Regions from separate parts of the Streptomyces sp. NBC_00207 genome, predicted to be linked through region 1. Evidence: riboswitches for the same ligand, from Rfam matches in the RefSeq annotation. Region 1 holds a riboswitch; the other holds the start of a gene.
The links. Region 1 has a riboswitch for guanidine ahead of OG472_RS01120 (Ohr family peroxiredoxin). Riboswitches for the same ligand answer to the same signal wherever they lie in the genome.
Positions count from the first base shown of each region.

Region 2: linked by a shared signal. The riboswitch ahead of OG472_RS18415 (DMT family transporter) and the one ahead of OG472_RS01120 (Ohr family peroxiredoxin) in region 1 are both predicted to bind guanidine.

Region 1 covers NZ_CP130715.1:225,355-229,648, forward strand. Annotated here, with positions in the region: gene OG472_RS01105 (ASCH domain-containing protein) at 1-614, opposite strand, end outside; gene OG472_RS01110 (transposase) at 1,001-1,246, opposite strand; gene OG472_RS01115 (hypothetical protein) at 1,617-1,937, opposite strand; gene OG472_RS01120 (Ohr family peroxiredoxin) at 2,035-2,490, opposite strand; guanidine-III (ykkC-III) riboswitch at 2,565-2,626, opposite strand; gene OG472_RS01125 (AraC family transcriptional regulator ligand-binding domain-containing protein) at 2,681-3,688, opposite strand; gene OG472_RS01130 (type 1 glutamine amidotransferase domain-containing protein) at 3,983-4,294, shown strand, end outside.
Region 2 covers NZ_CP130715.1:3,859,227-3,863,520, reverse strand. Annotated here, with positions in the region: gene OG472_RS18445 (hypothetical protein) at 1-40, shown strand, start outside; gene rdgB (RdgB/HAM1 family non-canonical purine NTP pyrophosphatase) at 48-662, shown strand; tRNA gene OG472_RS18435 (tRNA-Leu) at 719-802, opposite strand; gene bcp (thioredoxin-dependent thiol peroxidase) at 994-1,461, opposite strand; gene OG472_RS18425 (DUF3618 domain-containing protein) at 1,566-1,886, shown strand; gene OG472_RS18420 (co-chaperone GroES) at 1,930-2,271, shown strand; guanidine-III (ykkC-III) riboswitch at 2,338-2,404, shown strand; gene OG472_RS18415 (DMT family transporter) at 2,436-2,756, shown strand; gene OG472_RS18410 (transglycosylase domain-containing protein) at 2,773-4,294, opposite strand, start outside.

The DNA.
Region 1 (4,294 bases):
TTGGTGAGGTCGCTGACCAGGCAGTGCCTGATGCCGGTCACCTCTGCCAGCAGGATGACTTCGGGGTCGCTTTCAAACACCAGCCGTGCCGGCCCGAGCTGGGCCGGGTCCCGGAAGCGGGTTGTCTTGGTCTTGGCGCCAGAGCGGACGTCTTCAAGGTAGCGGGGGTTGAACCGGATGATCGGGGGACCGGCCGTCTCGGGGTCTTGGTAGAGCGATGGGTCGAGACCGTTCATGCCTTCCGGCGTCCATCGCTGAGTCAGCGGCATCAGGTCGGCGGCGAGAACGGACCTGGGCCCCGCGGGCGTGGGCACGATGACGCGCATGGTGGGGTAGTAGTCCACGAAGACCTGCCGATCGCGCCCGCACGGGCCGACGACCCCGCGCCCGTGGTTTCCCACGGCAACGATGCAGCGCATCTGGCGGGCGCCCTGGGCTCGCGCGGCTCCCAGAGCCACGAGTTCGGCGCAGGGTCCGCCGGTGAAGTGGTAGAGGTTCACGCCGGCGAACATCCGGTAGTCGGCAGCCATGACCGCGGCGCCCATCGTGTGGATCCCGTCTTCGTCGGGCCCCGCGTCGGTATGCGCGTCTATGGTGCGGCGTGCCAGCTCCACGAGCTCACGCTCATCATCATCGAGAGCTCGTGCAGATGGCGGTACGTACACGTTTTCAGCCTTCCCTCTTGTCAGCAGTCGCCGAAGATCATTCCACGCCACGCAGGTGGGTTCCACAGCATTTCGGCTTGCCTTGACTGGCCCCATGGCGGTCCCGCGGGCAGGGACGGAGCGGCCTGGCTGAGGCTGGTCGTGGTCACGGACGACGATCCCGGGCCGCGGCTCTGCCGTGGCTGTAGTGGACCATTGATGCCGACGGTGAAGACGGCGGCCGGTGTTCTGCACGTCGGTGTGCCGTTCGCGGCACTGGCGACGGATGCGGCGGGCAGGCGCGAGGGCCCGGGCGGTGCAAGGTGCCAGGGCTGCCAGCTGCTGATGAGACTCCTTCACAACGGCTGTGGCGGATATTCGTGACGGTCACAGCAGCTGGCGAGGACGAGGGTCCGCAGGAGCGCGAAGGAGGCTCGGCCGTATGACCGCCGTTTGATCAGCTTGATCCTTGTGACCTGGCCTTCGACTGCGCCGGAGTTCCAGGGCAGGGTGAGGCCGTTCACGACGGCGTCCCAGTCGTTCTGAAGGAAGGCGGCGAAGCCCTGGACCGGTGAGGGCCCGTGATCGAGGGCGCGGGTCATCCAGGCGGTGAGGTCGTCGCCGCGACATTCCGGCGCCCGCCCAGCGGGCGGTGCACCCCGGCCACCGGCCAGCCGACGAAACCCACAAAGCGTCCCATAGGGCCCCGCCTAGGCCACCGACACCCCACCCCCTGAACAAACCAGGCACACCGAGCACGCCGGGCCATTCGACGACGTCTACGGCGGCCTCACCTCCCAGGCCAGCCGACAGGTCCTCCTCGGCTTCCTCCGGAAGGACACGTGACGCTGCCGAGGTCCGGGACCGTACGCGCCTGCCCCTTCGCCGCCGGCTCCGGCTCCAGCCCGGCTCGGCAGGTGGGGAGCCGGCACCAGCGCTCATGGCGGTCGCCGCAGGCCTACCGCAGGGCGGTCACAGGCGCCAGTACGTGCCCGCATGGGAATCGACGTGGACCACGTGCCGGCCGACGCGCACCACGTGGTGGTCCGGGCCGGACCAGGATCCGGTGGCACCGGCTGCGCCGGGGAGCGGGGTCCAGATCTCCAGGAAGGTGCTGCCGTCCGGGTTGGTGCCCCGCTCGACGAGGTTCGCACCCTCCCACCGGAAGGTTCCGGTGTCTTCGCCGGGCTCGCCCGTGAGGTGGTGGAAATGCACCTGGGAGCCGTCGAAGGACGTCGTTCCGGCGAAGCCCCGGCTGTCGGCGTAGTACGACCCGGCCTGCAGCCACACCACTTCACGGTCCTCGAGAAGGGGTCCGCCGTTGCGGCTGATGCCGCGCCGCAGCCAGGCGCCGTGATCGGGTACCGGAACCCCTCCCGCCGGCACGGCCTCAGGCCCGGTCATCGGTGGTGGCGGGGTCGTCCACGGCCAGGAGGGTCAGCGGTACGTTGCCGCGTACTGCCTGCGAGTACGGGCAGACCGCGTCCGCCCGGTGCAGCAGGGGCTGAAGGTCCGCCGCCCGCCACCCCGGCAGGCTGACGGTGAGGGCCACTGCGAGGCCGTAGCCCGCGGGCGTGTCCGTGGTGCCGAGCTGCACTTCGCAGGCCACGTGCGCGGCGGAGGCATCCGCCCCGAACTCGGCGGCGACCTCCGCGAGCGCGGACGTGAAGCAGGCGGCGAAGCCGGCCGCGAACAGCTGCTCGGGGTTGGTGGTGCCGGGCACCTTCTTGCGCGGCGGGGCGAGGCGGACGTCCAGCCGCCCGTCGTCCGTGCGGACGGATCCGGTACGGCCACCGGCGGCATGTGCGGTCGTCCGGTACAGGCTGCGGGTGAGTGGCACGGTCATGGGTTCGGCCCATCTTGCTCGACGAGGACGCTGCCCGGGTGCGGACAGCGGTCGGCGCTGCTCGTGCAGCACCTCTCGCGTCGTCGTGCGTAACCGGGTACGGCGCATCTCGTCCGGGGCCTTGGATCCGGCCGCCGGACAATCTAGCAACGGTGGCGGTCGGCCGGGGCCTCGCCCGCGGTGAAGTTCCTCACCCGCTGGACGCGGGCCGGTACCGGCTGCGGTATGCCCCCGGCGGCATGCCTTCCCACCGGGTGAAGGCGCGGACCAGGGACGTCGCGCCGCTCAGGCCGACGAGGGGGGCGATCCGGTCCAGCGGCAGGACCGTGGTCTCCAGCAGCCGCCTGGCTCGGCCGCGGCGGGCTGCGTCGAGGAGCGCGCGCCATGACGTGCCCTCCTCGTGCAAGGCTCTGCGCAGGGTTCGGACGCTGAGGTTGAGCTCCTTGGCGGGGCCCTCGGGGCCCGCGTCCTCGAGGGCGGCCCGCTCCAGCCACTGCCGTACGCGCTCGGCCACCGTCACCGCCGCGCCGGCGGACAACTGGTGCAGGAGCCGGTCGGCGTAGGCCCGGTGCAGGGAGTTGAGCACCGGGTCGTAGAGGGGGCGGCGCCTGTCGAGGTCCTCGTCGGCGACCGTGATCGCGTTCTCCGGGGTGTCGAATGTGACGGGGCAGCCGAGGACGCGGGTGTAGGGCTCGGCCGAGCCCGCGCGGGGGTGGGCGAACGACACGGCCAGGGGCGCCCAGTCGTCGCCGGCGATCCAGCGGGCCGCCCGCACGATGCTGCTGACGACCGCTTCCACCTGCTGGGGGCGCATGGCCGCCGGGCCGACGGTCGGCCGGTAGCAGATCCGGCCGACGCCGCTGCGGCGGTCCAGGGTCACCGTGCCCGCCTGGCTGACGAGGGGGTGGTAGCGCTCGGCCGCCTGCGCGGCGTCCGCGAGGCTGGCGGAGGTGAGGACGAGGTGGCCCAGGATGTGCAGGCCTTCCGGCCGGATCCGGTCGCCCACGAGGAGCCCGGTGTGCGGGCCGGCATCCCGGGCGTCGAGCACCTCGTCCCACAAGGCGCGCATCTCGCCGTACTCCAGCCGGTCCGTGGGCAGGGCCCAGGAACCGGACGGCCCGCCGCTGCCCTCTGCCGTCGCGCTCAGGACGGCGAGGGCGTACGACGCGGTGACGGAGGGCGACCCGGTGGTGGACACGGCCGCCAGTCAATGCGGGCACACCACCCCCGTCAATACCGTCCGCCGCGGCGGGACGACCGCCGGGGGCGGGTTCGGAAGTCAACGCATTGGCCGCCGGAGTGAATGACGGGGCCGCGGGCCGCTCCTAAGGTCGGCCTTCGGACACCGAGGGGATCAGGGTCCCTCGGAGCGCCGGGATGCCGTGGAATCCGGAGAATCCGGAGAATCCGGAGAATCCGGGGAATCCAGGGAATCCAGGGAAACCGGGGGGAAGCGGGCTGCCCTGATCACCACCGCTCAGAGGAGTACGCCGTGATTCTCTTCCTGCTCCCCGCAGGCGACTACGACCCGACCGAGGCCGCGGTGCCCTGGGCCGCATTGCGGGACGCCGGCTTCGAGGTGCGGTTCGCAACCCCAGGCGGGAAGGTCGCGCTCGCCGACCCCAGGCTCACGGACCTCGGCTTCTCCTGGCTGTCGCCCTGGCTGATGACCCGCCGCGCCGAGCTGGCCGCCTACCGGCGCCTCACCGAGGACCCCCATTTCCTCGCCCCCACCTCGTACGCGGATGTCGACCCGGCCGGGATCACGGGCCTCTTCGTACCGGGCGGCCACGCCGCGGGCATG
Region 2 (4,294 bases), 3.6 Mb from region 1:
CGCGGCCAGCGAGATCTCCAAGGTCTGCACCCCGGGATAATGGGCGCATGACCTCGACGCCCAGCCGCCTGATCCTGGCCACCCGCAACGCGGGCAAAGTCTCCGAACTCCACGCCATCCTGTCCGAAGCCGGCCTGCCTCACGAGCTGGTCGGCGCGGACGTGTACCCGGAGATCCCGGACGTCAAGGAGACCGGGGTCACCTTCGCCGAGAACGCCCTCCTCAAGGCGCACGCCCTCGCGCAGGCCACCGGCCTCCCGGCGGTCGCCGACGACTCCGGCCTCTGCGTGGACGTCCTGAACGGCGCCCCCGGCATCTTCTCGGCCCGCTGGGCCGGCACGCACGGAGACGACAAGGCGAACCTCGACCTCCTGCTGGCCCAGCTCGGGGACATCGCCGACGAGCACCGCGGCGCGCACTTCTTCTGCGCGGCCGCCCTCGCCCTCCCCGACGGCACGGAACGAGTCGTCGAGGGCCGCCTCCTGGGCACCCTCCGCCACACCCCGTCCGGCACGGGCGGCTTCGGCTACGACCCGATCCTCCAGCCCCTGGGCGAATCCCGTACCTGCGCGGAACTCACCCCGGCGGAAAAGAACGCCATCTCCCACCGAGGCCAGGCCTTCCGCGCCCTCGTCCCGTTCGTCCGCGCCCTCCTGACCTGACGCCCGACACGCCGAAGGCCCCGTACGCAACCGGTACGGGGCCTTCGGTGTTGACGTGCGGTTGGGGGGACTCGAACCCCCACGGGTTTTACCCCACTGGGACCTAAACCCAGCGTGACTGCCAATTCCACCACAACCGCAACATGTCGCCCAATTCGGACATCGAGTCCGATCGGGCTGCGCTCAGTCTACGGGGAGGGTGGGAGCCTTGGCATGAGGGTTTCGGCACCACGTGTCCGTCAACGAGTGGCAGTTGGGGCGCAGGTTTCATCCGGAAGCAGAGCGGCCCGCACCGGGTGGGGTGCGGGCCGCTGCGTCGGGCGTGGGTGGGTCAGATGCCCAGGTCCTTGATGATCTTGGCTACGTGGCCCGTGGCCTTGACGTTGTAGAAGGCGTGCTCGACCTTGCCCGCCTCGTCGACGACCACCGTGGAGCGGATGACTCCGGTGACCGTCTTGCCGTACAGCTTCTTCTCGCCGAACGCGCCGTACGCCGTCAGGGTCTCCTTCTCCGGGTCACCGACCAGGGTGACCTTCAGGTTCTCCTTCTCGCGGAACTTCGCCAGCTTCTCCGGCTTGTCCGGGGAGACGCCGATGACGTCGTAGCCGGCCGTGGCCAGGACGTCCAGATTGTCCGTGAAGTCGCAGGCCTGCTTCGTGCAGCCCGGGGTCAGGGCGGCCGGGTAGAAGTAGACGATCACCTTGCGGCCCTTGTGGTCGGCGAGCGAGACCTCGTTGCCGTCCGCGTCGGGCAGGGTGAAGGCGGGGGCGGTGTCGCCCGGCTGGAGTCGCTCGCTCATCTGGACAGTCTCCTCAAGAGGGGATCGGTACGTCTCGAGACTAAGCTGACAGACTGTTCACCGGGGACTACCCCCCACCGGACCACGACGACGGAGGCAGCGCGGTGCCCGAAGCCAGGACTCCCGCACAGATCGAGGCGGACATCGTCCGCCGCCGCGAGCAGCTCGCCGAGACGCTCGACGAGATCGGCGTGCGTGTGCACCCGAAGACGATCATCGGGGATGCGCGGGCCCGGGTCGCCTCGACCGTCGACCACACGGCCGGGCGGGCCTTCGCCGCGGTGAACCGCATCGTGACGGATCTGCGGGACGGCCTGCGCAACGACGACGGGACGCCGCGCCCCGAGCGGATCGTGCCGGTCGCCCTGCTCGCGGTGGGTCTCGTCGGTGTGGTTGTCCTGTCGGCACGACGCAGGCGCGCGTGACCCTGAGCGGGACGGGGCGGGCGCGGGCAGGTAGGTTCGGGTCGTGAGCGAGAACACCACCCACGACAAGCTGCCCATCCGCATGCTGCACGACCGCGTGCTCGTGAAGTCCGACCTGCCGGAGGGCGAGCGCCGCTCGGGCGGCGGCATCCTGATTCCGGCGACGGCCGCGGTGGGCAAGCGGCTGGCCTGGGCCGAGGTGGTCGCGGTCGGGCAGAACGTACGGACGGTCGAGCCCGGGGACCGGGTCCTGTACGACCCCGAGGACCGTGCCGAGGTCGAGGTGCGGGGCGCGACGTACGTGCTGATGCGCGAGCGGGACCTGCACGCCGTGGCCGCGGAGCGGCTGGAGGGGTCGGAGGACTCCACCGGCCTGTACCTGTGAGCGTGCGCGCGTTCCCGAGCTGATCCGCAGAAGGGCTGGTGGCCTTGGTCACCGGCCCTTTTCGCTGCGTTTTGCTACGGTGGAGGAGAACCCGACGAGACGCGCCGTACCGGGTACGACAAGACGACGCACCCCGTATCGCTCGATGTCTCGGAGGTGCCGTCATGGCCTGGGTTCTTCTTGTTGTCGCCGGTGTGATCGAAGTCGGCTGGTCGATCGGCATGAAATTCACCGAGGGCTTCACCCGGCTCTGGCCCACTGTGTTCACGGGCGCCGGGATCGTCACCAGCATGGTGCTGCTGTCCTACGCCGCGAAGACCCTGCCCATCGGTACCGCGTACGGAGTGTGGGTGGGCATCGGCGCCGCCGGCGCGGCCGTGCTCGGTATGGCGGTGCTGGGCGAGCCCGTCACCGCCTCCCGGATCTTCTTCATCTGTCTGCTGCTGGTCGCCGTGGTGGGGCTGAAGGTCACCTCCGGTCACTGACCGCCGGCGCCGGCGGTCATTCGAGGAACGCCGACGGCGGAGGGCGCAGGCCTGCGGCCGGCCCGCCGTCGGCGCCCTGGGTGCCCGTCGTTCCCTGGGTGCCCTGGGTGCCCTGGGTGGTGCCGCCGTTGTCCTGACCGCCCTGCGTCTGCCCGCCGTTGTCCTGGCCCCCGTTGTTCTGACCGCCCTGGGTCTGTCCTCCGTTGTTCTGGCCGCCGTTGTCCTGTCCTCCCTGGTTCTGGCCGCCGTTGTTCTGACCCCCTTGGTTCTGGCCGCCGTTGTCGCGGCCGCCCTGGGTCTGTCCGCCCGTCGGCGGGCTCGGACGTACCGGGGGCGCGGGCGTGAACTCGTCGTCCGGCGTCTCCTGCGGAGGGTTTGATTCCGGTGAGGGTGGCGGGGGCTGCGCCGCGCCCGGCTGGAGTTCCAGGTCGAAGTCGACGGGGTCGGTGCCCTCCAGGGCGGTCTTCGTGTACGCGGCCCAGATACGGGCCGGGTAGCCGCCACCGCCGATACGGGCTTCGCCGAGGGCGCCGTAGAGCGACTGCAGGGTTCCGGTGTCCGGGTCCTGGCCCATCATCGAGACGACCGTGACGAGGTTCGGGGTGTAGGCCGCGAACCAGGCCGAGCGGTCCAGTTCGCCGGTGCCGGTCTTGCCGGCGGCCGGGTGGCCGGCGGCGAGGGCGGCCGTACCGGTGCCGTTGTCCACGACGCTGACCAGCATGGAGGTGGTGGTGTCGGCGGCTTCGCGGCTGATGGTCTGCGTGGGGGTGCGCTCGGGCAGGCCGATCGTGTCGCCGCCCTTGGTGATCTTCTCCAGGAAGGTGTACGGGGTGCGGCGGCCGTGGTCGGCGAGGGTCGCGTAGGCCTGGGTCATGTCCAGGACGCTGGCCTGCATCGTGCCGAGCGCCATGGCGGGGCCCGGAACGAAGTTCGGGGTGTCCTCGGGGATGCCGAGGTCGATGGCGGTCCGCTTGACCTTGCCGGTGCCGACGTCGACCGCCATCTGCGCGTATACGGCGTTGACGGAGAGGTCGGTGGCGGTGTTGACGGTGATGTTCCCGTACGAGACCTGGCCCTCGTTCTCGGGGTTGAAGCGGATCCGGCCGCCGACGACCGGGCGCCTGTTGTCGCCGTTGTAGACGGTGTTCGGGGTGATCCGGCGGCCGTCCTGGGTACGGGAGTCGTTCTCGACCGCGGACGCGAAGACGAACGGCTTGAAGGTGGAGGCGACCTGGTAGTCGTGCCGGGTCGCGTTGTTGACGTACTGCTTGGTGTAGTCGATGCCGCCGTACATGGCGACGACCTTGCCGGTGGCCGGGTCGATGGAGACCCCGCCGGCCCGCACGAGCCGGTCCGCCTTGCGCGTTTCGGGGTCGAGTTTGCCGATCATCTGCTCGTCGACGGCGGCGACGAAGGCGTTCTGGCGGCGCTTGTCGATGGTGGAGGTGATGCGGTAGCCGCCCTCGGCGAGGGTCTTGTCGTCGAGGATCTTGTTCTCGACGATGTAGTCCTTGATGGCCTCGACGAGGTAGCCGCGC